Linked DNA regions of Natronosporangium hydrolyticum. The protein of the gene in region 1 interacts with the protein of each later gene in a pairwise test. Links are inferred from orthologs where the notes say so. Each region holds a gene or a part of one and is shown in the gene's direction. Other genes may lie near its edges.

Region 1 (11,481 bases):
GTCGGGGGGTGCTCCACGACAAGATGGTCTCGAATCTGCAGGAGATCCGGGCCCGGGGCGCCCGCACCATTGTGATCGCCGAGGAGGGCGACGAGGCGGTCACGCCGTACGCCGATCATCTGGTCCGGGTGCCGGTGACGCCGACCTTGTTGGCACCACTGGTGGCCACGGTGCCGCTGCAGGTCTTCGCCTGTGAGATCGCCGCCGCCCGCGGGCACGACGTGGACCAGCCGCGCAACCTGGCCAAGTCGGTGACGGTCGAGTAGCCAACCGGCGGCGCGGCGCGGCTCGGCCGGCGGATCTTCGGCGCCGGTAGGGTGGCGGCGTGATCGTCGGGATCGGGATCGATGTGGTGCTTGTGGAGCGGTTCGCCGACGCGGTTGCCCGGACCCCGCTGTTGGCCGAGCGGCTCTTCACCGAGGGTGAGCGACTCACCGACTCCGGCAATCCGCGGTCGCCGGAGTCGTTGGCGGCTCGGTTCGCGGCCAAGGAGGCGGTGGCGAAGGCGTTGGGCGCGCCCGCCGGGATGCGATGGCACGACTGCGAGATCGTCGCCGACCCGGACGGCCGACCGTGGCTGACCGTCTCCGGCACGGTCGCCGCGGTCGCCACCGAGCGGGGGGTAAAGCGGTGGCACCTATCGTTGTCGCACGATGGCGGGATCGCTTCGGCGGTCGTGGTGGCTGAGGGGAGCGTCGGAATGGGAGGCGATGCGAGTTGAGGCATGCCTGGCGGGTGTCCGATGTCCGTACGGCGGAGCAGGCGCTGATGGCGACCGTGCCGCCGGGGGCGTTGATGCAGCGCGCCGCGGCCGGCCTGGCGCGGCGCTGCGCGTGGCTGCTTGAGCAACGGTACGGGCGTTGTTACGGCGCCCGAGTGCTGCTGCTGGTCGGTTCGGGGGACAACGGTGGCGACGCGCTATACGCCGGGGCGCGGCTGCGCCGCCGCGGCGCCAGCGTCTCCGCGCTGCTACTGACCCCGGACCGGGCCCACCGGGGCGGGCTCGCGGCGCTGCGCGCCGCCGGTGGGCGGGTGGTGACCGAGCTGCCCGACGCGCTGGAGCTGGTGTTGGACGGGATTACCGGGATCGGTGCGACCGGCGGGCTCCGGCCGGCCGCAGCCCAGCTGGCGGCCCGGCTGCCGGAGCTGCGCGCCGCCGACGGGGGCGCCCCGCCGGTGGTTGCGGTGGATGTCCCGAGCGGTGTCGCGGTCGACACCGGCGATGTGCCGGGGGTGGCGTTGCCGGCCGACCTGACCGTCACCTTTGGATGTCTCAAACCGGCGCTGGTGGTGGGCCCGGCCGCACCGCTCGCGGGGCGGGTGGAGCTCGTCGATATCGGGCTCGACCCGTATCTGCGCAGCGGTCCGGCGGTCTCGGTGCCGGAGCTGCCCGACATCGCCGCCTGGTGGCCCCGGCCTGGGCCCCGAGCCTCGAAGTACACCCGCGGCGTGGTCGGGGTGGCGACCGGTTCGGCCGGCTACCCCGGCGCGGCGCTGCTCTCGGTCGCCGGGGCGCTCGCCGGGCCGGCCGGGATGGTCCGGTACGCCGGGTCGGCGGCGTCGCAGGTGGTGACCGCCTACCCGGCGGTGGTGGTGGCGGAGAGCGTCGCTGCCGCTGGCCGGGTGCAGGCGTGGGCGTGCGGCTCCGGGCTCGGCCAGGGCCACGCCGCGGCGGCCGTGCTGCGCAGCGTGTTGGCCGCGCCGGTGCCGGTGGTACTCGACGCGGACGCGCTGAACCTACTGGTGGACGGTTCGTTCGCGGGTGCGTTGCGGGAGCGGCGGGCGCCGCTGGTGCTCACCCCACACGACGGAGAGTTCAGCCGGCTGGCGGGGCGTGATCCGGGTCCGGATCGGGTGGAGGCGGCGTTGCAGCTGGCGGCGCGGACCAACGCCACGGTGCTACTCAAGGGCGATCGGACGGTGGTCGCGACGCCGGCCGGGGCCGCGTACGTGAATTCGACCGGAACCCCGGCGCTCGCTAGCGCCGGCACCGGCGACGTGCTCTGTGGTCTGCTGGGGGCGTTGCTCGCAGGCGGGGTGCCGCCCGCGGAGGCGGCGATCAGCGCGGCTTATCTGCACGGCTGGGCCGGGCGCCGAGCGGAGCGGGCCGGGCCGGTCACCGCCATGGCGGTCGCTGCCGCACTGCCGACGCCGGATTCGATCCTGCAGGGCACCGGCTGATCCGCCGCCGATCATGAACCCAGGGCAGATGGTCGGCCCGCCAAAGTAAGGTAGGGGTATGTGGCAGGCCGAGGTCAGGGTGGACCTGGCGGCGATCCGGCACAACGTCCGGCGACTGCGGGAAGCAGCGCCGGGCGCTGAGCTGATGGCCGTGGTGAAGGCGGATGGCTACGGGCACGGCATGGTGCCGGTGGCCCGGGCGGCGCTCGCCGCTGGCGCGACCTGGCTGGGCGTCTGCACCGTCGACGAGGCGCTGCGGCTGCGGCAGGCCGGCATCACCGCGCCGGTGCTCGCCTGGTTGCTGGCGCCGGGTGCCCCAGCGGCCGCGGCGATCGCGGCCGAGGTTCACGTAAGTGCCGCGAGCGCTGCCCAACTTGAGGAGTTCGCGGCGGCGGCGCGGGAGGCTGGCCGGCCGGCCCAGGTGCATCTGAAGCTCGACACCGGCCTGGCCCGCGGCGGCGCGACCCCGGTCGAGTGGCCAGCGTTGCTGGAGGCGGCCGGGAAGGCGCAGGCCGGCGGCGAGGTCGAGGTGGTCGGGGTGTGGAGCCATCTGATCCACCCGGGTGGGCTGCACCCGGACACCGACCATCAGATCGCCGAGTTCCGGCACGGGTTGGCGAGCGCCGAGCGGTTCGGCATCCGGCCGCGGTTGCGGCACCTCGCCAACAGCGCCGGCGTCCTCACCCGCTCGGACACCCACTTCGAGCTGGTCCGGGCGGGGATCGCGCTCTACGGCCTCTCGCCGGTGGCGGGCGAAGATTTCGGCCTGCGGCCGGCGATGACCGCCCGGGGCCGGGTGATGCTGACCAAACGGGTCCCGGCCGGGCAGGGCGTCTCCTACGGCCACACCTACCGCACCGAGCGGGAGTCCACCCTGGCGGTGGTGCCGCTCGGCTACGGCGACGGGGTGCCCAGGGCCGCCTCCAGCGCCGGGCCGGTGCAGTTGGCGGGGCGACGCCGCGCCATCGCTGGGCGGGTGTGCATGGATCAGTTCATGATCGACTGCGGCGACGATCCGGTGGCAGCCGGTGATGTGGCAGTCTTGTTCGGTCCGGGCGACGGCGGGGAACCCACCGCCGACGACTGGGCAGAGACAGTGGGCACGATCAACTACGAGATTGTGACCAGGTTCGGTGGATCCCGGGTCCCCAGGGTGTACGACCATGACGAATGAGCGACAGATTCCGAGACCGCGCCGGGCCCGTCGGGCCGGGCTGGTAGGCGCCGCCGTCGGCCTGACCGCCGCTGGCGTGGCGATCGGGCTCGCCGCCGGGCGGGCGATCGGCCGGCGGCCGGGCGAGCACGACGACCCGTACGCCACCGAGGAGTTCGGGCAGGCCGCCTATGACGAGGTGGTGACGGTCCAGACCACCGACGGGGTGGAGATCTACGCGGAGGTGGTGGACCGGCTCGACGGCATCGAGCTGGACGCCGACTTCGCGGAGAAGGTGGCGCCCCGCGCCGAGTCGGAGGGGGAGCCAACCCTCGTCTTCGTCCACGGCTTCTGCCTCAACATGGGGGTCTTCCACTTCCAGCGCAAGGAGCTAACCCAGCGCGGCGACTGGCGGGCGGTCTACTACGACCAGCCCGGCCACGGCCGCTCCGGTCGGCTCGCGGCCGGCGAGTATGAGCTGGTGCAGCTCGCCGAGGCGCTGAAGGTGTTGCTGGACGAGGTGGCGCCGGATGAGCCGGTGGTGCTGGTCGGCCACTCCATGGGCGGCATGACGATCATGGCTTTCGCGGAGCGCTACCCGGAGCTGTTCGCCGAGCGGGTCGCCGGGGTGGTCCTGATCGCCACCTCGGCCGGGCGGTTGGAGGCGACCGCGACCGCCATGCCGGAGCTGCTCTCCCGGGCGAGTCGGCCGCTGCTGCCGCTGGTCAACGGCGCCACCCGGATGACCGGCGGGGTGATCGACCGCGCTCGCCGGGCATCGAAACAGCTGGCGTGGCTGCTCACCCAGCGGTATGGGTTCGGCGCGCCGTCGCCGAGCCGGGCGTTGGTCTCCTACGTCGCGCGGATGAACGACAAGACCTCCACCGAGACGGTGGCCCGGTATGTGCGGACGCTCTACACCCACTCCCGGTACCCGACCCTGGAAGCGTTGCGGGACAAACCCGTGTTGCTGATCTGCGGCGACCTCGACGAGATCACCCCGATGGGCCACTCGGAGGAGATCAAAGCGCGGCTGCCCGAGGCTGAACTGGTGCTGGTGCCCGACAGTGGCCACATGGTGCTACTGGAGCACCACGAGGTGGTCACCGAGGCGTTGCTGGAGTTCCTGGAGAAGCTCGCGTGACCGCTGCGCACCAGACCGCCGCGTACCAGCTGGCGTCGGTCTCCGCGACCCGGCAGTTCGGGCGGGCGCTGGCAGCCGCTCTGCGCCCCGGTGACCTGGTGGTGCTCACCGGGCCGCTCGGCGCCGGCAAGACCGTGCTCGCGCAGGGGCTCGGCGAAGGGCTGGGGGTGGTCGGCCCGATCACCTCCCCGACATTCGTGATCGCCCGGGTGCACCGGCCCGACCCGGCCGCCGGCGGTACGACGCCGTTGGTGCACGTCGACGCGTACCGGTTGGGCATTGACGTGGACCCGCGGGTCGCCGTGGACGATCTGGATCTGGACGCGACCGCCGAGGAGTCGGTCACCGTGGTCGAGTGGGGTGAGGGTGTGGTGGAGCAGCTAGCCCCGGCCCACCTGCGAGTGCGGATCGACCGGCGGGAGGACGACATCCGGACGGTGACGCTCACCGGCGGCGGGGACTGGCCGGAGCGGCTGGTCGAACTGCCTGCCCCGGTAGAGTGCGACCGTGCTGGTTCTGGCGATTGACACCGCGACCGCGGCCACCTCGGTCGCGGTGGTGCGGCTCGTTGACGGCGAGGCGGCGGCTGAGCCGGTGCGGCGGCGACACGTCGATCCTCGCGGCCACGGCGAGCACCTGGCGCCGCTGGTGCGGGCGGCGCTGGCCGAGGCCGGCGGCCGGCCGGCGGACCTGACCGCGATCGTGGCGGGCACCGGCCCAGGCCCCTACACCGGCCTCCGGGTGGGGTTGGCCACCGCCGCGGCGATGGGGCAGGCGCTCAGCCTCCCGACCTACGACGTCTGCTCGTTGGATGGCCTCGGCGCGATTTTGCCCGGCAACGGGCTGGTCGCCACCGACGCTCGGCGGCGAGAGATCTACTGGGCGATCTACACGGACCGGACCCGGGTGGCCGGGCCAGGCGTGGCCAGGCCGGAGGACCTGCTGCCGACCATCGCCGCCCACGGCGTCGGCCAGGGGTACGGCGAGGGGGCGCTGCGCTATCGGGCGGCGCTCGGCGTGCCGGTCGCCGCTGAACCGGTCTATCCGGATCCGGTGGCGCTGGTCGAGGTGGCGGCGGCGCGGATCGTCGCCGGCGCGGAGGGTGAATCGTTGACCCCGAGGTATCTTCGGCGCCCGGACGCGGCCGAGCCGGGCACCCCGAAGCCGGTGACGCCCGGGTGAGACTCGGGCACGCGGGAACGGGGCACCCGGACACGGGCACGCGGGAACGGGCACGCGGACAGGGGGCCACGCGGGAGTGGGGCGGATGGCGCAGACGATCCGGGTCGAGCGGATGCGGTCGACCGACATCGACGAGTTGCTGCCGATCGAGCAGGAGCTGTTCGGTGCCGAGCGGTGGACGGCCGGGATGTTCCGCAGTGAACTTGAGCAGGACCACTATTATCTGGTCGCCCGGGATGCGGCGGGGGTGGTGCTCGGCTATGCCGGGCTGGCGGTGATGGCGCCCGAGGAGGCATGGGTGAACAACCTGGCGGTGCGCCGCGCGGCGCAGCGGCAAGGGATCGGGGAGAGACTGTTGACGGCGTTGCTGGATGAAGCTACCCGGCGGGGCGCGACCCGGGTGTTGCTGGAGGTTGCGGTGGACAACGCGGCCGCGCAGCAGCTCTACGAACGGCACGGGTTCGCCGCGATCGCGGTCCGCCGCGGCTACTACCAGCCGAGCAACACCGACGCGCTGGTGATGGCTCGTGAGTGAGTCGGAGCCGCTGGTCCTGGGGATCGAGACCTCGTGCGACGAGACCGGGGTGGGGATCGTCCGGGGCCACACGCTGCTCGCCGACGCGCTGGCTTCCAGCGTGGCCGAGCACGCCCGCTACGGCGGCGTGGTGCCCGAGGTGGCGAGCCGGGCGCACGTCGCCGCGCTGGTGCCGACCATGCAGCGGGCGCTGGCCGAGGCCGGGGTGCGGCTGGCCGATGTGGACGCGATCGCGGTGACCGCCGGCCCCGGGCTGGCGGGCGCCCTGCTGGTGGGGGTGGCCGGGGCGAAGGGGTATGCGCTCGCCGCGGAGAAGCCGCTGTTCGGGGTGAACCATCTCACCGCGCACGTGGCGGTGGATACGCTGCAGCACGGCCCATTGCCGGAGCCGGCGATCGCGCTGCTGGTCTCCGGCGGCCACTCGTCGCTGCTGCTCGTCGACGACCTGGCCGGCCGGGTCCGGCCGTTGGGCGCCACCATCGACGACGCGGCGGGGGAGGCGTTCGACAAGGTGGCGCGGCTGCTCGGGCTGCCGTTCCCAGGCGGGCCGCCGATCGACCGGGCGGCCCGGGAGGGTGACCCCGAGGCGATCGCGTTCCCGCGCGGCCTGACCGCCCCGAAAGACCTCGCCGAGCATCCGTACGACTTCTCGTTCTCCGGGTTGAAGACCGCGGTGGCGCGCTGGGTGGAGGCCCGGCAGCGAGCGGGCGAGCCGGTGCCGATGGGCGATGTCGCCGCGAGCTTCCAGGAGGCGGTCGCCGACGTGCTGACCCGGAAAGCGGTGGCGGCCTGTCAGGCGCATGGAGTCTCGACGCTGGTGATCGGGGGCGGGGTGGCGGCGAACTCGCGGCTGCGGCTGCTCGCCGAACACCGGTGCGCGCGGGCGGGGTTGACGCTACGGGTGCCCCGCCCGGCGCTGTGCACCGACAACGGGGCGATGGTGGCCGCGCTCGGTTCACACCTGGTGGCCGCTGGCGCCGAGCCAAGCCGGCTGGACCTACCGGCGGATTCGGCGTTGCCGGTGAGCACCGTCCGAGTCTGACGTTTCTCGAGGAGCAGGGAGTGTCCGAGCCGGTGATTGTCCGGATGTGGGAAGTACGCGGGTACCCAGACCGGGTGCCGGAGCTGGTCGATTGGGTGTGCTCGACGGCGCTGTCGGCGGTGGAGCACGATCCCCGGTACGCCGGCAGCGAGGTCTACTCGTCGACCGATCGGGTGGTGGTGATCTCGCACTGGCGCGGTGAGCCGGAGCCGTTGCCGGAGCCGCCGAGCGAGCTGGTCGCGCGGCCGGCGCACGAGTGGGACTTCACTCCGGTCGACCGCTGAAGTCCCGCTCGGGGATGCTGCGGCGGAAGTACTCGTCGGAGGATGGGTAGACGTAGAGCGCCCAGAGCACGAAGAGCCCGATGATCACCGCGATGACGGCGTTGTAGAGGTAGCCGCCCGTGTGGTAAACGATCATGAATATCACCGCGGTGACCATCCGGATGCCCTCGACGATGGCGACGAAGAGGCGGGCACCCTGGGCGCCGCTGAGCAGTCCACCGGCGACGACGAAGAGGACCACTGCGACCAGGGCCTCCACGATCCCGGTCCAGACCAGGCCGGCGGTGCCGAGGCCGGTGGCGGACTGCACCCGGTCGTCGCCGGCGAGACCGATCGTCACCAGCGCGACCGCCGCGGCCATGACCGCCTGGATCAGTACGACCACCGCGACGAAGGTGACTACCCCGGGGCGACGGACCGTCAATAACGACATTCATGGCTCCTTCGGCTCATATCGCCCATTCTAGGAACCCGGGCGGCCGATCATGAGCTAGTTCGCCGAGTCGATCATGAGCTCTCTCCCGGCCGATCATGAGCTAGTTGACAGACACGCCGGGCGTGTCGGCTGTCTCGCTCATGATCGGCCGGGGAGGGCTAGCTCATGATCGGCCGGGCGATGGCGGCGACCGTGGCGTCGGTCAGCCGGATCAGATCCGCCGGGCTCAGCGACACCTGCAGACCGCGCCGGCCTCCCGAGACGTAGACGGTGTCGAACTCGGTCACCGAGGCGTCGACCACCGTCGGCAGTCGCCGCTTCTGCCCTAACGGGCTGATGCCGCCGCGGACGTATCCGGTTGCCCGCTCGGCCGCCGCCCGGTCGGCCACCGCCGCCCGCTTGCCGCCGGCCGCCGCCGCCAACGCTTTCAGGTCGAGTTCGCCGCTGACCGGCACCACCGCTACGGTCAGCACCCCGTCGACCGTGGCCACCAGGGTTTTGCAGACCCGTTCGAGGGCCACCCCCAGCGCCGCCGCGACCGACCGGCCGTACTCTGCGCCGACCGGCACCTCGTAGGGGTGCTGCCCGTGTGGTGTCCGCTGTCGCCGCAGCAGCGCGACCGCCGGAGTGTTCGCCGAGCCCACCCGCTCAGCGTAGGGGGCGGCAGATGAGGGCGGTGTGGGCGTCCGCGACCCGGGTCAGCACCACGGTCGCCGCGCCGGTGCCCCGCAGTCGCAGCTCCCGGCGTACCTGGTCAGGTACGAGCGCGGTACCGCGCTTCATGATCTCCACCTGGCCGATGTCGGCCTCGCGCAGCGCGGTCCGGAGTCGCTTGAGTGAGAACGGCAACACTTGGTGCACCTCCAGCCCGCGCGCGTACGGCGTCTCGACCGGCTGGTCGGTGTAGACGTAGCCGATCTGGTCGTCGGCGAGCGTGCCGTCGACCGTCGCCGCGAACTCGGCGACCAGGTGGGTACGGAGCACCGCCGGATCGGGGTCGTAGAGGTACCGGCGGACCGGCCCGACCGGGGCGTCGTGCGCGCCGTCGCCGGTGAGCTCGCCCCGCGGCGTGCCGTCCGGCGCCAGCAGCGTGGCGCGGCGGGGCACGACCGCCAGCGGGCCGCACCACACGGTCGCCTCCACCAGATCGCCGCCGACCGAGACCCATTCGGCCTCCGCCGCCGCCGGCAGCAACGCGTGGTCGATCCCAGGGGCGAGTTTGAGCACGGTCCGGGGGACCAGGTCCGGCAGCGTCGCCACGAAGCTCCACGGCGGCGAGTAGGCGGCCGGATCGAAGGTACGCCGGCCGGTGCCGGCCCGGCGGCGGGCCGGATCGCAGAAGACCGCGTCGGCGGTGGCCAGTTCGGCCGTGACCGCCGGTGACTCCGCCGTGGTGCAGCGGACGGTGACCCGGTCGGCGAGCCCGAGGGCGGCGGCGTTGGCCTCGGCCACCGCCGCGGTGAGCGGGTCCGCGTCGACCGCTACCACGTCGATCCCGGCCGCGGCGGCGGCCAGGCTGTCCGCGCCGATGCCGCAGCCCAGGTCGACCAGTCGCCGGACCCCGGCCGCGGCGAGCCGGTGCGCTCGGCGTCGCGCCACGACCGCGCGGGTCGACTGTTCCAGCCCGGTCTGGGTGAAGTACAGCTCGGCGGCGGCCGGACCCCATTTCGCCGCCGCCCGGCGGCGGAGCCGGGCCTGGGTCAGCGCCGCGGCGGCGAGGTCGGCGGCGATGCCGTGCCGGCGGAGCGTGGCGGCGGCGGCGAGCGGGTCGTCACCGGCGCTCGCGGCCGTCGCCAGCGCGGCCTGCCCGGCGGGGGTCCGCAGGGTCGCCAACTGGTCCGGGGTCATGATCGGCGGTCGGGCGGCGTCAGGTGCGGTCGGGCTCGGCGGCCCGGAGCGCCGCCGCCTCGCCGAGCAGCGAGGGGTTGACCGAGACGGTGACCACGACCGGCGTCGGGTCCGCGTCGGGTGACCGGTCGGGGCCGGGCGATGGGTCGGAGCCGGGTGATCGGTCCGCCTCGTCGTCGGTGGCCGCCGGGTCGAAGTCGATCACGACGGTGGTGAAGGCGTTGGTGGATTCGGCGAGGCGGTAGCTGGGGTCGCCGACCGGTGGCAAGTCCCCGAAGGTGGTGGCGACCGCGTCAGCGCCCAGCGCCTGCATCCGGGCCTGGTTGCCGGCCTGCCAGGCTTCGACGTACGCGGCCACGTACGCCAGCGGCTCGTCCGGGAACGCGATCGGGTCGAACCCACCGCCGGTCACCGCCTGGGCGTCGCCGAGCTGCTCCGCCTCGACCGTGAGCCACAGCTGGTCGCCGTCGAGGTTGTAGAAGGCGCACTCGGTGGTAGCCGCGGGCTCGTCCGGTGCGCAGTCGATCAGCCGCCAGCCGCGCTGCGGCGGCCCGGGCAGCTCCAACAGCTCCTGCTGGACATTGTTGGTGGCGAGCTCGCCCAGGCGGTAAAGGTCCGGCGCTGCCCAGGCGGCGACCGTGAGTTCGGCGTACTCCTGGGCCTCGGCCGGATAGTGCGGGTCGTCGGTGACCAGGTCGACCGGGGACGGGCTGGGGGTGGCAGCGGTGGTGGCGGTGGCGTCGCCGGAGCCGTCGCCGGTGCAGCCAGCGGCGATGAGCAGCAGGACCGCTCCGACGCCGAGTCCGCGTTGCCCGTGGCCCGTCCTCGCCGCCACCGCGGCACCTCCTGTCTGTCTAGGTCATCCGACGGCCGTCGGATGACCTTTCGGGGTCAGCGGACCCGACCCTCGGCGGTCTCGACCACGCTGTCCGGGCCGGGGAAGACCAATGATTCCCGACCGTCCGGGAACCGGACCCAGTACGGCGGGGCGCCGCCTTTGCCCCGGACTTCGATGATCTCCGCGACCTTGTCCGCGTTGCCTACCTTATTGCCGTGCACGTGCAGTCGGTCGCCGACACTAGCCTGCATTCCGATCGCCTCCGCATGGGTCTGGTGTGGTGGGCGTGCACGTCGGTGAACCGTGGTCACCAGGGTGCCTCATCCCAGCATGCCAAACGTCGGGGCGCCGTGGCACCGGACCGGATCGACCGGCGGCAGAAAACCCATGGATATTGTGGCGTGGCGTACTGGCACTCGCCTTGACGGAGTGCCAAGTCGGGGCATAATCTGCGGTTAGCACTCGCGGTACGCGGGTGCTAAACCCGGCGGTGCCGGCACCCGCGACGACGGGACCGACGGGAGACCGTAACGCCATTTCAGATACCCCAGGAGGGTATGCCCGTGACTACCGCGACGAAGGTTGCGATCAAGCCGCTCGAGGACCGGATTCTGGTCCAGGCGAATGAGGCGGAGACCACTACCGCGTCGGGCATCGTGATTCCCGACACCGCCAAGGAGAAGCCGCAGGAGGGCACCGTCCTCGCTGTGGGCCCGGGCCGGGTCGACGACTCCGGCAAGCGGATCCCGCTCGACGTCAATGTCGGGGACACGGTCCTGTACTCCAAGTACGGCGGTACCGAGGTCAAGTACAGCGGCGAGGAGTACCTCGTCCTGTC
Region 2 (11,314 bases), 4.3 Mb from region 1 along the record:
TAGACGGTCGCCGAGCTGGTGCCGCCCAGCCGGCGCTGGTTGAGCACGGTCAGCCCGGCGGTGACCGCCTCGACCTGCGCGGTCGGGCCGGTGACCGACACCCCGCGGGCACGCACCGCGTCCACATCGTCGTGCAGCAGTAGTCGACCGCGGTCGATCAGCACGACCTCCTCGAAGAGGGCGCCGAACTCCTCCACCAGGTGGGTGGAGAGGATGATGGTGCGCGGGTGTGCGACGTAGTCGCTGAGCAACTCTTCGTAGAAGGCGTACCGGGAGGTCGGGTCCATGCCCAGGTACGACTCGTCGAAGATGGTCAGCGGGGCCCGGCTGGCCAGGCCGAGCACGCAGGCCAGGGCGGATCGTTGGCCGCGCGAGAGCTGCCCAGGGGAGCGCTTCAGGGGTAGTTCGAAGCGGTCGATCAGCCGGTGGGCGTACCCGTCGTCCCAGTAGGGCCGCAGCGCTCGGGCCATGTTGAGGACGGTCTGGATTTTTTCGGTCTCGAACACGTCGCCGCCCTCCCGAATCAGGCAGATCTGCCGGGTGAGGCGCTCGTTCTCGAACGGGTCCTCGCCATCGACGCGGGCCGTGCCGCCGGTGGGTCGGCGGAACGCCGCGAGCACCGAGAGCAGGCTGGTCTTGCCGGATCCGTTGCGTCCGACCAGGCCGTAGATCTTGCCGGGGTCGAGCCGGACGGTGAGGGCATCGAGCGCGACCGTGTCCCCGTACCGGAGGGTCAGCTCGTCGGTCTCGATGCCGAGGCCGGTGGTCATGGGGTCTCCTGTTGCTGCTGGAGGTGGGAGATGACGTCGCTCAGCGGGATGCCGAGCAGGTTGGCCTGGGTGACCATGGGGGCGACGACGTCGCTGAAGAACCGTTCCCGGCGTTGGGTACGGAGTCGTTGCCGGGCGTCCGGGCTGACGAACATGCCGAGGCCGCGGCGTTTGTGGACGATTCCCTCCTCCACGAGGATGTGAAAGCCCTTCGCGGCCGTGGCCGGGTTGATCCGGTAGAAGGCCGCGTACTGGTTGGTGGACATCACCTGGTCGCCCTCCTGCAGCGCGCCGCTGAGGATGTCTTCTTTGATCCGCTCGGCAATCTGTTGGTAGATCGGACTCCGGTCGTCGAACACGCTCCTACCGGTCCCTTAGTCCGTCGGTTCATTAGTCATGTAACGAACCATAGCGCCAGTGCGGCCAGTCGGCAACCCCGCTTGGGTGAGCGAACCCTCAGATCGGCAGCGCCGTGCTCAGATCAGCAGTGCAGTGACCTCGGCATCGCTGGTCTGATCGAAGGTGTCGTAGAACCGGCTCACGGCACCGAAGTTCGGCGGCGCCAGCGGGCAGACGATCTCGTCCGCGGCCTGCCGCAGCCGATCCAGCGCCTCCGGCGCGGCTACCGGCGCCGCCAACACCACCCGCTCGGCTCCGAGCGCCCGCGCCACCGTCACCGCGGCCAGGGCGGTCGCGCCCGTCGCCAGGCCGTCATCCACCACGATCGCCACCCGGCCAGACAACGCCAACGGCCCCCGACCGCTGCGGTAGCGCTCCTCCCGGCGGGATCGCTCCGCCTCCTCCTGGTGCTGCACGGTGGTGATCTCCTCGGCGGTCAGCTGGGCGGCGATCTCCTCGTTGCGCACCAGCACGCCGCCCGGTCCGATCGCGCCGAAGGCCAGCTCCGGCGCGCCCGGCACCCCCAACTTCCGCACCACCAGCACATCCAACGGCGCCGCCAACTGGTCGGCGACCGCCGCCGCCACCGGTACGCCACCGCGCACCAGTCCGAGCACGATCACATCGTCCCGGTCGGCGTACTCGGGCAGATGCGCCGCCAGCACCGCGCCCGCGGCCGCTCGGTCCGGATAGGTCGTGGCCACCTATCCAGTCATACGCCTTCGGTGCCCCGCCGCCCAGCGAATCACGTCGACTTCGCCCGACCGGTTACCGGCCACGGAGCGGTCACTAGCGTGGCGCCGACAGTGGTGGGAAAATCCCAGCATGAACGGATCAGGCTCGGCATCGCCGGAAGTGCTCGAATGGGCGGCTGCGTCGACCACCCGGCCGGGCTGGTGGCACCGCCTCGATCCCCGGATAGCGCAGCTCGTCAGCTGCCTGGGCCTCGCCGCGCTGGCCGGGGCGCTGATCGTCGAATGGCAGGTCGTCGAGCTCGCCACCGTCAACCGGTTCGACGTCGAGGTGTCGGCCGCGGAGACCCGGCTGGCCGGACTCGGTGCCTGGGGGACCGGGTTCATCGTCGGGGTGCTGTTGCTGCTCGGGGCGGTCGGAGCGGCCCTGTACGGGCCGCCGGTGACCCGCGCGGTGAGCCGGGCGGCCGGCCTAGCGGTCGGGGCCGGCACCCTGGTGGTGCTGCTCGGGGCGGTGGTCGAGCTGCGCGAGTCGGCGCCGCAACAGATGGGCTTCCCGCTCTTCACCGGGCTGCCGGCGGAGGAGCTTGAGGTAACCGTGGGCCTGGGCGTCTACGCTGGCTTCGCCGCGGTGCTGCTGCTGGTGTTGGCGCTGGCGTTGGTCCGGCCGGGGGTCACCGCAGCCACCCCGTTCCCGCACGCCGCACCCGGCGAGCTGCGGCCGGAGCCAGCGATGGCCACCGAGCCGCCCGCCACTGGCGACGCGTTCCCCGGCAACGAGTTCCCCGCCAATGGGTTCGCCGACCCCGACTTCGCAGTCGACGGGCAGCGCTCTCCGGCGGCGGGTTATCACGGCGCTCCGGCGGATGGACCGAGCGACCTGACGGTCGGCCCATCCGAGCCGTTCGCCGGCCCAGCGGATGGGCGCGAGTGGCGTTAGCCGCCTCACCACCGGCCGATACCCTTTAGGGATGACCGTGCGCCTGTACGACACCGCCACCCGGCAGGTGGCCGACCTGGTCCCCAAAACCCCCGGTCAGGTCGGCATCTACCTGTGTGGTCTTACGGTGCAGTCGGCGCCGCACATCGGTCACCTACGCTCCGGTGTCACCTACGACGTGCTGCGCCGTTGGCTCCAGCACCGGGAGTTCGGGGTCACCTTCGTCCGCAACATCACCGACATCGACGACAAAGTGCTGATCAACGCCGCCGCTGCCGGCGTCCCGTTCTGGTCGCTGGCGTACGCCAACGAGCAGGTCCTCGCCGCCGCGTACCGCAGCCTCAACGTGCTGCCGCCGACCTACGAGCCGCGCGCCACCGGGCACATCCCCGAGATCCACCAGTTGATCGAGGAGCTGCTGGCGGCGGGCCACGCGTACCAGGCCGCCGACGGGTCCGGCGATGTCTACTTCGATGTCGCCACCTACCCGGAGTATGGGCAGCTCTCCGGGCAGCGGCCGGCCGATATGCAGCCAGCCGCCGACGGCGACCCCCGCGGCAAGCGGGATCCCCGCGACTTCGCACTCTGGAAAGGCGGCAAGCCCGACGAGCCGGTGGAGGCCTGCTGGGCGAGTCCCTGGGGGCTGGGCCGGCCGGGCTGGCACATCGAGTGCTCGGCGATGGCCCGCCGTTACCTCGGCGCCGAGTTCGACATCCATGGCGGCGGTATCGACCTGATCTTCCCGCACCACGAAAACGAGATCGCCCAGTCCCGCGCGGCCGGTCTGCCGTTCGCCCGCAATTGGGTCCACCATGGATTGCTCAATCTCGGGGAAGCCAAGATGAGCAAGTCCGAGGGCAACGTGCTCGACCTGGCCGCGGTGGCGGCGCTCGGCGTACGCCCGGTGGAGCTGCGCTACTACCTTGCCTCGCCGCACTACCGGTCCCGGATGGACTACTCCGACGAGGCGCTCACCGAGGCCGCGGTCGCCTACCGGCGGCTGGAAGGGTTCGTCCAGCGGGCGACCGAACGGGTCGGGCAGGTGGCGCCGGGGCCGGTCGGGGCCGAGTTCGCCGCCGCCATGGACGAGGACCTCAACACCCCGCAGGCGCTCGCCAGCGTGCATGAGCTCCTCAAGGAAGGCAACACCGCGTACGCGGACGGCGACGACGACCGGCTGCGGGCGGCGCTGGCCGGCATCCGCGCCATGCTCGCCGTGCTGGGCGTGGACCCGCACGACCCGGCCTGGCGGGCCGCGGGCCGCGACGACCAGCTCCGCGGCGTGGTCGACGAACTGGTCGCGTTAGCCCTACAGCAGCGCGAGGCGGCCCGGGGCCGGAAGGACTACGCCGCCGCCGACGCGGTGCGGGACCAGCTGAAGCAGGCCGGAGTCGTGGTGGAGGACACTCCGCACGGCCCCCGGTGGACGATCAACGGCCAGTGACGACGGCCGTCACCTGGCCGACAAAAGGAGTGGAACCAGCATGCCCCGCGATCCGCAACCACGAAGCAAGCGCACACAGCCGAAGCCGCCGCAGTCAGCCGGCAGCGGCATCAAGCGACGCGCCAGCCTCAAGGGGAAAGGTCGCACCCTGCCGGCCGAAGAGCGACCATGGCACAAGGCGTACTCCGGACCGGAGCCGCTACCCGCCCGGACCGCCCGGAGCCAGGAGAAGGACCGGAAGAAGGCGGCAGAGCGGGCCGCCAAGCTCGGCCGCAGCGCACCCGGCAGCGGCGGCGGTAGCGGTAGCGGCAGCGGTGGCCGGAGCCCGGTCAAGGCCAAGCCCCGCGGCCAGGCCGGCAGCGGCAAGGACGGCAGCGAGCTGCTGGTCGGGCGGAACCCGGTGGTGGAGGCGCTGCGCGCCCACGTCCCCGCCACCGCGCTCTACCTGGCGGTCGGCATCGACGTAGACGACCGGGTGCACGAGAGCATCCGCACCGCCGCCGACCGTGGCCTGGCGGTCATGGAGGTCGGCCGCGGCGAGTTGGACCGGCTTACCGGTGGGGTGCTGCACCAGGGCATCGGCCTGCAGGTGCCGCCCTACGCGTACCTGCCGTTCGAGGACGTGCTGGCGGCGGCGGTGGAGCACCAGCAGGCGCCGCTGCTGGTGGCGCTGGACGGGGTGACCGACCCCCGCAACCTCGGGGCGGTGATCCGCTCCGCCGCGGCGTTCGGCGCCCACGGGCTGTTCCTGCCGCAGCGTCGAGCCGCCGGGATGACCGCGACCGCCTGGCGGACCAGCGCTGGCGCGGCGGCCCGGCTGCCGGTGGCCCGGGTCACGAACCTCACCCGGTCGCTGAAAGCGTGTCAGGAGGCCGGCTTGGTGGTGGTCGGGCTCGACGCGGACGCACCGACCAACCTCTACGACCTGGAGGCGGCGGTAGACCCGCTGGTGGTGGTGGTCGGCTCCGAAGGGCGAGGGCTGTCCCGGCTGGTCGGCAACACCTGCGACCTGCGGGTCAATGTGCCGATGTCGGCCGATGTCGAGTCGCTGAACGCCAGTGTGGCGGCGGCGGTGACGCTTGCGGAGGTCGCGCGCCGTCGACGGGTGGATGCACGCGGGTCGTAGGATCGCACCCGTCGGCCCACCTCGACCGCGGGCCCACCCCCGACAACCGGAGCCCTCGCCATGACCGAGTACCACCAGAGTTCCACCCCGCCCGCCGGCATGCAGACCGCGGCTTACGACGCGTGGCAGCCGACTCACACCACGCAATTGGTGGGGCCGCCGCGCCGGCGGATTCCGGGCTGGATCCTGGCGGTGGCGGTCGCCACCGCGGTCGCCTCGGTGCTCGCCTTCGTGACCGTGCTGGTGTGGCCGGGCAGCTCCCGGCACACGGTCGCCGGGCCGCTGGCGTTCCACGGGTTCGCGTCGGTCGGCGGGCTGACCTTCGACGAGCGTTCCCGCACCACGATGACCGCGGTCCACCACGATCAGGCGTACGTGGCCTGGGAGCAGGGCGGCGATCTGCAGGTCCGGGCGCTCGACATCGCCACCGGCGCGGAGCGGTGGAGCGCGACGGTCACCGGCGCGCCGCGGTGGCACCGGCTGATCGCCAGTCCACACGCGCTGCTGGTGCTCGCCGACGAGCCCAGCGCGAGCGCGCCCCGACCGCTGTACGCGCTCGACCCGGACGGGGGTGCCCAACTGTGGGAGACCCAGGTCCACGGCAACGACCGGTTCATCTTCACCGAGGGCAGCCTCGGGCTGCTGGACCGCGAGGGCGAGCGGCTACGCGGCATCGACTGGCATAGCGGCGACGACCGATGGCAGGTGGAAGCGCCCGGCCCGGCGTACGCCACCGGAGTGAACACACCCGCCAGCTTGGCGCAGCCGACCAGCCCGACCGGGGTCAGCCTCAGCCCGGACAGCGACGACAACCGGATCGTGCTGGTCACCGGCGACCGGTCGGTGCGGGTGGTGGAGACCCGCGACGGCGGCACGATCGCAGATCGGGCCAACGTCGCCGACGCCGACAACGACCTCCTGCTCGCCTACGAGAACCGGCTCTTCGTCGCCCAGGGGCTGCAGAACGGGTACCGGGTCGAGTCGTACGATCTGGACAATTTCTCCGGCTCGGCGCAGGTCATCTATACCGCGAGCGACCCGGAGCGGCAGGTCGAGGCGTTGGAGCCCTGCGGCGAGGAGCGGGTGTGCGTGCTCGACCAGGTCCGCTTCGATGACGAGACCACCGCGGCGGCGGCGCTCGACGCGGTCGACGGCGGCGAGGTGTGGCGCACCGACGTCCCCGGCGGGCAGTACGCGATCCCAGTGGGCGAGTGGCTGTTGGTCAACGGTCAGCTCGACGGCGGACCGGAGGTGACGGTGCTGAGCGACGCTGGCGACGTCCGTGTCGGCCCGGAGCCCGGCAGCGGGGTCCGGGCGAACGACGGCAACCTGCTGATGTTCGCGGCCGACCCGCGGCAGAGCGACGCCGAGGTGCAGGCGGCCGGGCTGGCCGTCGGCACCGCCGCCCCGGAGGATCTGGGCCGCCTACCGGCGGTCGACCCGGCCACCTGCAACTGGAGCGACCGGTTCGTCATCTGCACGAGTCAGGACAGCGCCAGCATCTGGCGGTTCGCCGAGTAAAGCTGCGCCGATCATGAGCTTAAGGGCCGACACGCTCGGCGTGTCGGCCCTTAGAGCTCATGATCGGCGCGGGTGTTACAGCCGCTCGCCGGTGACCGAGTGGAACAAGTGGTGCTCGCTGGAGGGCTTCAGGTAGACCGTGTCGCCCATCGTCGGCATGTCCTTGCGGTCGATCGTCGCGACGAACCGCTCCGACTCGCCATCCAGGTCGGCGTGACCGTAGACGTTCGCGGTGGCGCCGATGTCCTCGACCAGCTCCACCACAATCCCGAGACCGCCCTCGGACGGGCCGACCAGCTTGGTGTCCTCCGGCCGGAAACCGATCGTCACCCTGCCGTCGCCGCCCTCCTGGGCCGCCGCCACCTGCTCGCGGGTCATCGGTACGGTGACCTTATCCAGCACCGCGCCACCGTCGGTGAGCGGGACGGTCTTGATGTTCATCGCCGGCGAGCCGATGAACCCGGCGACGAAGACGTTGCCGGGGGTGTCGTAGAGCACCCGGGGGGTGTCGCACTGCTGCAGCACCCCGCCGAGCAGCAACGCCACCCGGTGCCCCATGGTCATGGCCTCGATCTGGTCGTGGGTGACGTAGACCGTGGTGGTCCCCAGCTTCGCCTGCAGGGTGGCGATCTGCGACCGGGTCTGCACCCGCAGCTTGGCGTCGAGGTTGGAGAGCGGCTCGTCCATGAGGAACACCTGCGGCTCCCGGACGATCGCCCGCCCCATCGCGACCCGCTGCCGCTGACCACCGGAGAGCGCCTTCGGCTTCCGGCCGAGGAACTCTTCCAGCTGGAGCAGCTGAGCCGCCTCGCGCACCCGACGGTCGATCTCCGACTTCGGGGTGCGGCGCAGCTTCAGCGCGAACGCCATGTTGTCGTAGACCGACATGTGGGGGTAGAGGGCGTAGTTCTGGAAGACCATCGCGATGTCGCGCGCCTTGGGGGGCAGGTGCGTCACCTCGCGGTCATCGATGTAGATCGAGCCCTGGTCGACATCCTCAAGGCCGGCGAGCATCCGCAGGCTGGTCGACTTACCACAACCGGAGGGGCCGACCAGCACCAGAAACTCGCCGTCGCCGATCTCGAGGTTGAGCTTGTCGACCGCCGGTTTCTCAGTGCCCGGGTAGATCCGGGAGGCGTCGCTGAACGTGACCGTAGCCATCGGGGGCCATCCTTTCCACCGGCAGGAACGTGCCGGACGATCCGAGTAGAAAGAACCGGCGCGCTCACGGGCGAGCACGCCGGTGCAAGTGACGGTAAACATATTCGGTTCCCCGCCCGTTGCCAACCCCCACCCGTACGGTTTCCAGAAAGTTGCGGCCGACCCGGCCCGTCTGAGGCGCCTGCCGTGATCGAAGGTTCGAATCGCCCATCCGGCCGATGTCTGGGGCATAAGCGGCGGGCTTAGAATGGTGGCGTCGGGTGATCAGGGCATCACGTAAAGATCATCGACATTCGCTCGGGAAGACTGTGGCAACCCAGTACGACGGGAGGCTCTGCCAGGTGTCACGTCCACGGCATCCTGACAAAGAGCTGGAACTGATCCTCAAGGAGGCCGAGGATAAGGGATGGCGGGTTGGTCGAGGTAACAAGTACTACAAGATGTACTGCCCTTGCGCTGATCAACACACCAAGACTGTGAAGATTACCCCTCGTTCCGGCTACCTTAGGAACCTGTTGGGCCAGCTACGTCGCGCGACCTGCTGGGAGAAGATGGAGGGGCGATGACCACCTACTACTTCGTGATGGACCTGGAGTTCGCCACCGACGGACCAGACTCGCCCGACGACTTTGATGCCTTCGCTGACCGGGTGCTGGACGCGCTGGGGGAACTCGAAGAGGCTGACTCGGGCATCGTTGACCCGGACGTAACGGCCAGTCTGACGAAGCGGACCTTGTCGGTCCTGATGGGTGTGGTGGCCGACTCTCGCGACGATGCTCGGCGGTTGTTCGCAGCAAACGTCCGAACCGCGCTCCACGTCGCAGGCTGTGGCACCCCCGGGTGGCCGAACGTTCCGGGGCAGTTGCCGGCACCTTACGAACCGGACTACGCGCCTGCTAGTTGAGCCGCAGGACGCCTGCGGCGAGCAACGTCCGCTGGCGGCTGAGCTGATCCGCCACCCGCAACACGGCGGCTAGGGCTCGGGCCTGGTGGTGGAGCCGACGAGGGGACTCGAACCCCTAACCTGCGGCTTACAAGGCAGCTGCTCTGCCAATTGAGCTACGTCGGCGCGGTGCGGCACGTCTGCCACACCGGTAGCGATGCTACCGGTCCAGCCCGCCCTCGCAGGTCGGGGCCCGCCCCGCTAGTCGTCGGTGAGCTCCTCGGAGGGGAGCACGGCCTGCTCATCCGGCCGGTGGACGAGCACCTCCCCGAGGAACGACTCCACCGCCCGGGCCAAACCGACGTCGCGTCCCGCCTCCTCCGACAGCCACCAGCGGTGCTTCGCCACCTGCACGAAGAGCTCCGGCGGCTCCAGCTTGCCGCGCATGTCCGGCGGCACCGCCCGGACCACCGGTTCGAACACCTCGGTGAGCCACCGGTGCGCAGCCTGCGCCTCGTCGGTCAGGTCGGTCTCCGCCCGGTAGGCGTCGAGGTCGTTGAGCAGCTGCCGGGCCTGGTTCTCCTCGGAGTCGAGGCCGGTCAGCCGCAGCAGCCGCCGGCTGTGGTAACCCGCGTCCACCACCTTCGGGCGCACCGCGTACGCCTCGCCGCCGTCGGCGAGCGCCATCGACACCTCGGCGACGTCGAACCCCAGCTCGTTCAGCCGGCGCATCCGCTTCTCCAGGTGGTGTCGGTCGTCGCGGCCCACCACCTGCTCGTAGGTGATCTCGTGCCAGAGCCCGCGGTAACGGTCGATCACGTCGTCGGCGACCTGCTCCGGGTCGACCGACGGGTGCAGCATCTCCCCGGCGGCGAGGTCGAGCGCTTCGCCGAAGATGTTGACCCGGGCGATCTCCAGGTCCTCGTTGCGCTGTCCGTCGGAGAGGGTGGGGCGCAACGCAGAGGTCTCGGCGTCGACCAGGTAGGCGGCGAAGGCGCCGGCGTCGCGCCGGAACAGCGCGTTCGACAGCGAACAGTCGCCCCAGAAGAAGCCGGCCAGGTGCGCCCGCACCAGCAGCACCGCCAGCGCGTCCAGCAGCCGGTTCAGGGTGTCCGGGCGCAACGTGTGCGAGAACAGGGCCCGGTACGGCAACGAGAACTGCAGGTGCCGGGTGATCAGCGCCGGGTCGAGCGGCTCCCCGTCCGGGCTTTCCCGGTCGGCGACCACCGCCACCGCGCGTACCGACGGGAAGTCGAGCCGTTCCAACGTACGCAGTAGGTCGTACTCCCGGTCGGCGACCCGCTCGCCGATCTCCTTCACCGCGTAGACGGTGCCGTCGAGCCGCACGAAACGCACGATGTGCCGCGAGATGCCCTGCGGCAACGCGACCAGCTTGTCCGGTGGCCATTCGGCGAGCGGCACCGACCAGGGTAGGTCGAGCAGCGCCGGGTCGATCAAGGCTGAAGTGATCCGCACCTGACAAGCATGCGGTACGGCCCCCGCGGGTCGATAGGGTGGCGGGCGTGCAACGGGACACGTCGCTCGCGACGCGACAGGTGCCACGGGATGCGATATTGGCGACCGCGGCCGCAGCCGGCTTCGTGGCGATCACGGCGGCGCTCGCCGTCGGCGGGCCGCTGCTCGAGCTGGACCTGCTGGTGCGGGAGTGGTCCGAGGCGCACCGCCCAGACTGGGCGGACACGCTCGCTCGGGTCTTCAACCGGATCGGGCAGGGCGCCTGGCTCATGATCATCTCCGGCCTGCTCGCCGCCTGGCTGGGGTGGCGACGCCGCACCGCCGGCGCCCCGTGGCGGGTGGTGGGGCAGCCGCTGCTCTACGGGGTGTGTACCGCGGTCATGATCGTGCCGACGGTGCTGCTGATCAAGGCGATCACCCACCGCGCCGCGCCCAGCTCGGACCTGCCTCCGGAACAGACCGTGGAGCTGTTCGGTTCGCTGCCGGCCGGCGAGTACGCCGCCGGCTATCCCGGCGGCCACGTCCTCAATACTGTGGTCTGGTACGGCGTCATAGTGGCACTGATCACCGCGGTGCTGCGAGAGTACGGCCGCGGGGATCCGCCGTTGTCGGTGCGGCTCGCGATCCGGTTGGTGCCGTTCGCGATCGTGCTCTTCACCACCACGTACCTGTCGTTCCACTGGCTCACCGACGGGTTGGCCGGGCTGGCGCTGGGGTTGGCGATCGACCGGCTGCTGGCGGTGCTGCGCCCGTACCTGTGGCCGACGGTGCCATGACCACACTCGCCCGCCGGCTCGGGCTCCGCGACGCGGTAGTGATCGGGCTAGGTTCGATGCTGGGCGCCGGCGTCTTTGTGGTCTTCGCGCCGGCCGCGGCCGAGGCCGGCACCTCAGTGGCGTTGC

The links.
Region 2: the proteins of JQS43_RS04250 (region 1) and rlmB interact in binary tests that used the Escherichia coli proteins (3 or more experiments, as listed by UniProt). The link is inferred for Natronosporangium hydrolyticum from one-to-one orthologs.

Annotation. Positions count from the first base shown.
Region 1 is NZ_CP070499.1:913,064-924,544, forward strand. What follows is about bases 1-2,949. They hold JQS43_RS04250 (NAD(P)H-hydrate dehydratase), read left to right. Parts: upstream 1-717; coding sequence 718-2,181; downstream 2,182-2,949. Other genes in these bases: glmS (glutamine--fructose-6-phosphate transaminase (isomerizing)), read left to right, coding at 1-266; JQS43_RS04245 (holo-ACP synthase), read left to right, coding at 326-721; alr (alanine racemase), read left to right, coding at 2,240-2,949. Also shown: more of alr, read left to right, coding at 2,950-3,355; JQS43_RS04260 (alpha/beta fold hydrolase), read left to right, coding at 3,345-4,478; tRNA (adenosine(37)-N6)-threonylcarbamoyltransferase complex ATPase subunit type 1 TsaE, read left to right, coding at 4,475-5,005; tRNA (adenosine(37)-N6)-threonylcarbamoyltransferase complex dimerization subunit type 1 TsaB, read left to right, coding at 4,986-5,660; rimI (ribosomal protein S18-alanine N-acetyltransferase), read left to right, coding at 5,746-6,195; tRNA (adenosine(37)-N6)-threonylcarbamoyltransferase complex transferase subunit TsaD, read left to right, coding at 6,188-7,237; JQS43_RS04285 (hypothetical protein), read left to right, coding at 7,270-7,521; JQS43_RS04290 (hypothetical protein), read right to left, coding at 7,502-7,954; ybaK (Cys-tRNA(Pro) deacylase), read right to left, coding at 8,116-8,601; JQS43_RS04300 (class I SAM-dependent methyltransferase), read right to left, coding at 8,606-9,805; JQS43_RS04305 (hypothetical protein), read right to left, coding at 9,825-10,640; JQS43_RS04310 (DUF1918 domain-containing protein), read right to left, coding at 10,697-10,894; co-chaperone GroES, read left to right, coding at 11,201-11,481. UniProt on the Escherichia coli protein: Bifunctional enzyme that catalyzes the epimerization of the S- and R-forms of NAD(P)HX and the dehydration of the S-form of NAD(P)HX at the expense of ADP, which is converted to AMP.
Region 2 is NZ_CP070499.1:5,164,307-5,175,620, reverse strand. Bases 3,547-6,328 are described here. They hold rlmB (23S rRNA (guanosine(2251)-2'-O)-methyltransferase RlmB), read left to right. Parts: upstream 3,547-4,285; coding sequence 4,286-5,371; downstream 5,372-6,328. Other genes in these bases: JQS43_RS23375 (PQQ-like beta-propeller repeat protein), read left to right, coding at 5,432-6,328; cysS (cysteine--tRNA ligase), read left to right, coding at 3,547-4,245. In the rest of the region: JQS43_RS23405 (ATP-binding cassette domain-containing protein), read right to left, coding at 1-770; JQS43_RS23400 (GntR family transcriptional regulator), read right to left, coding at 767-1,129; JQS43_RS23395 (phosphoribosyltransferase), read right to left, coding at 1,247-1,873; JQS43_RS23390 (hypothetical protein), read left to right, coding at 1,995-2,801; more of cysS, read left to right, coding at 2,833-3,546; more of JQS43_RS23375, read left to right, coding at 6,329-6,892; JQS43_RS23370 (ABC transporter ATP-binding protein), read right to left, coding at 6,968-8,053; JQS43_RS23365 (hypothetical protein), read left to right, coding at 8,616-8,957; JQS43_RS23355 (DUF4032 domain-containing protein), read right to left, coding at 9,198-10,412; JQS43_RS23350 (phosphatase PAP2 family protein), read left to right, coding at 10,460-11,188; JQS43_RS23345 (APC family permease), read left to right, coding at 11,185-11,314. UniProt on the Escherichia coli protein: Specifically methylates the ribose of guanosine 2251 in 23S rRNA.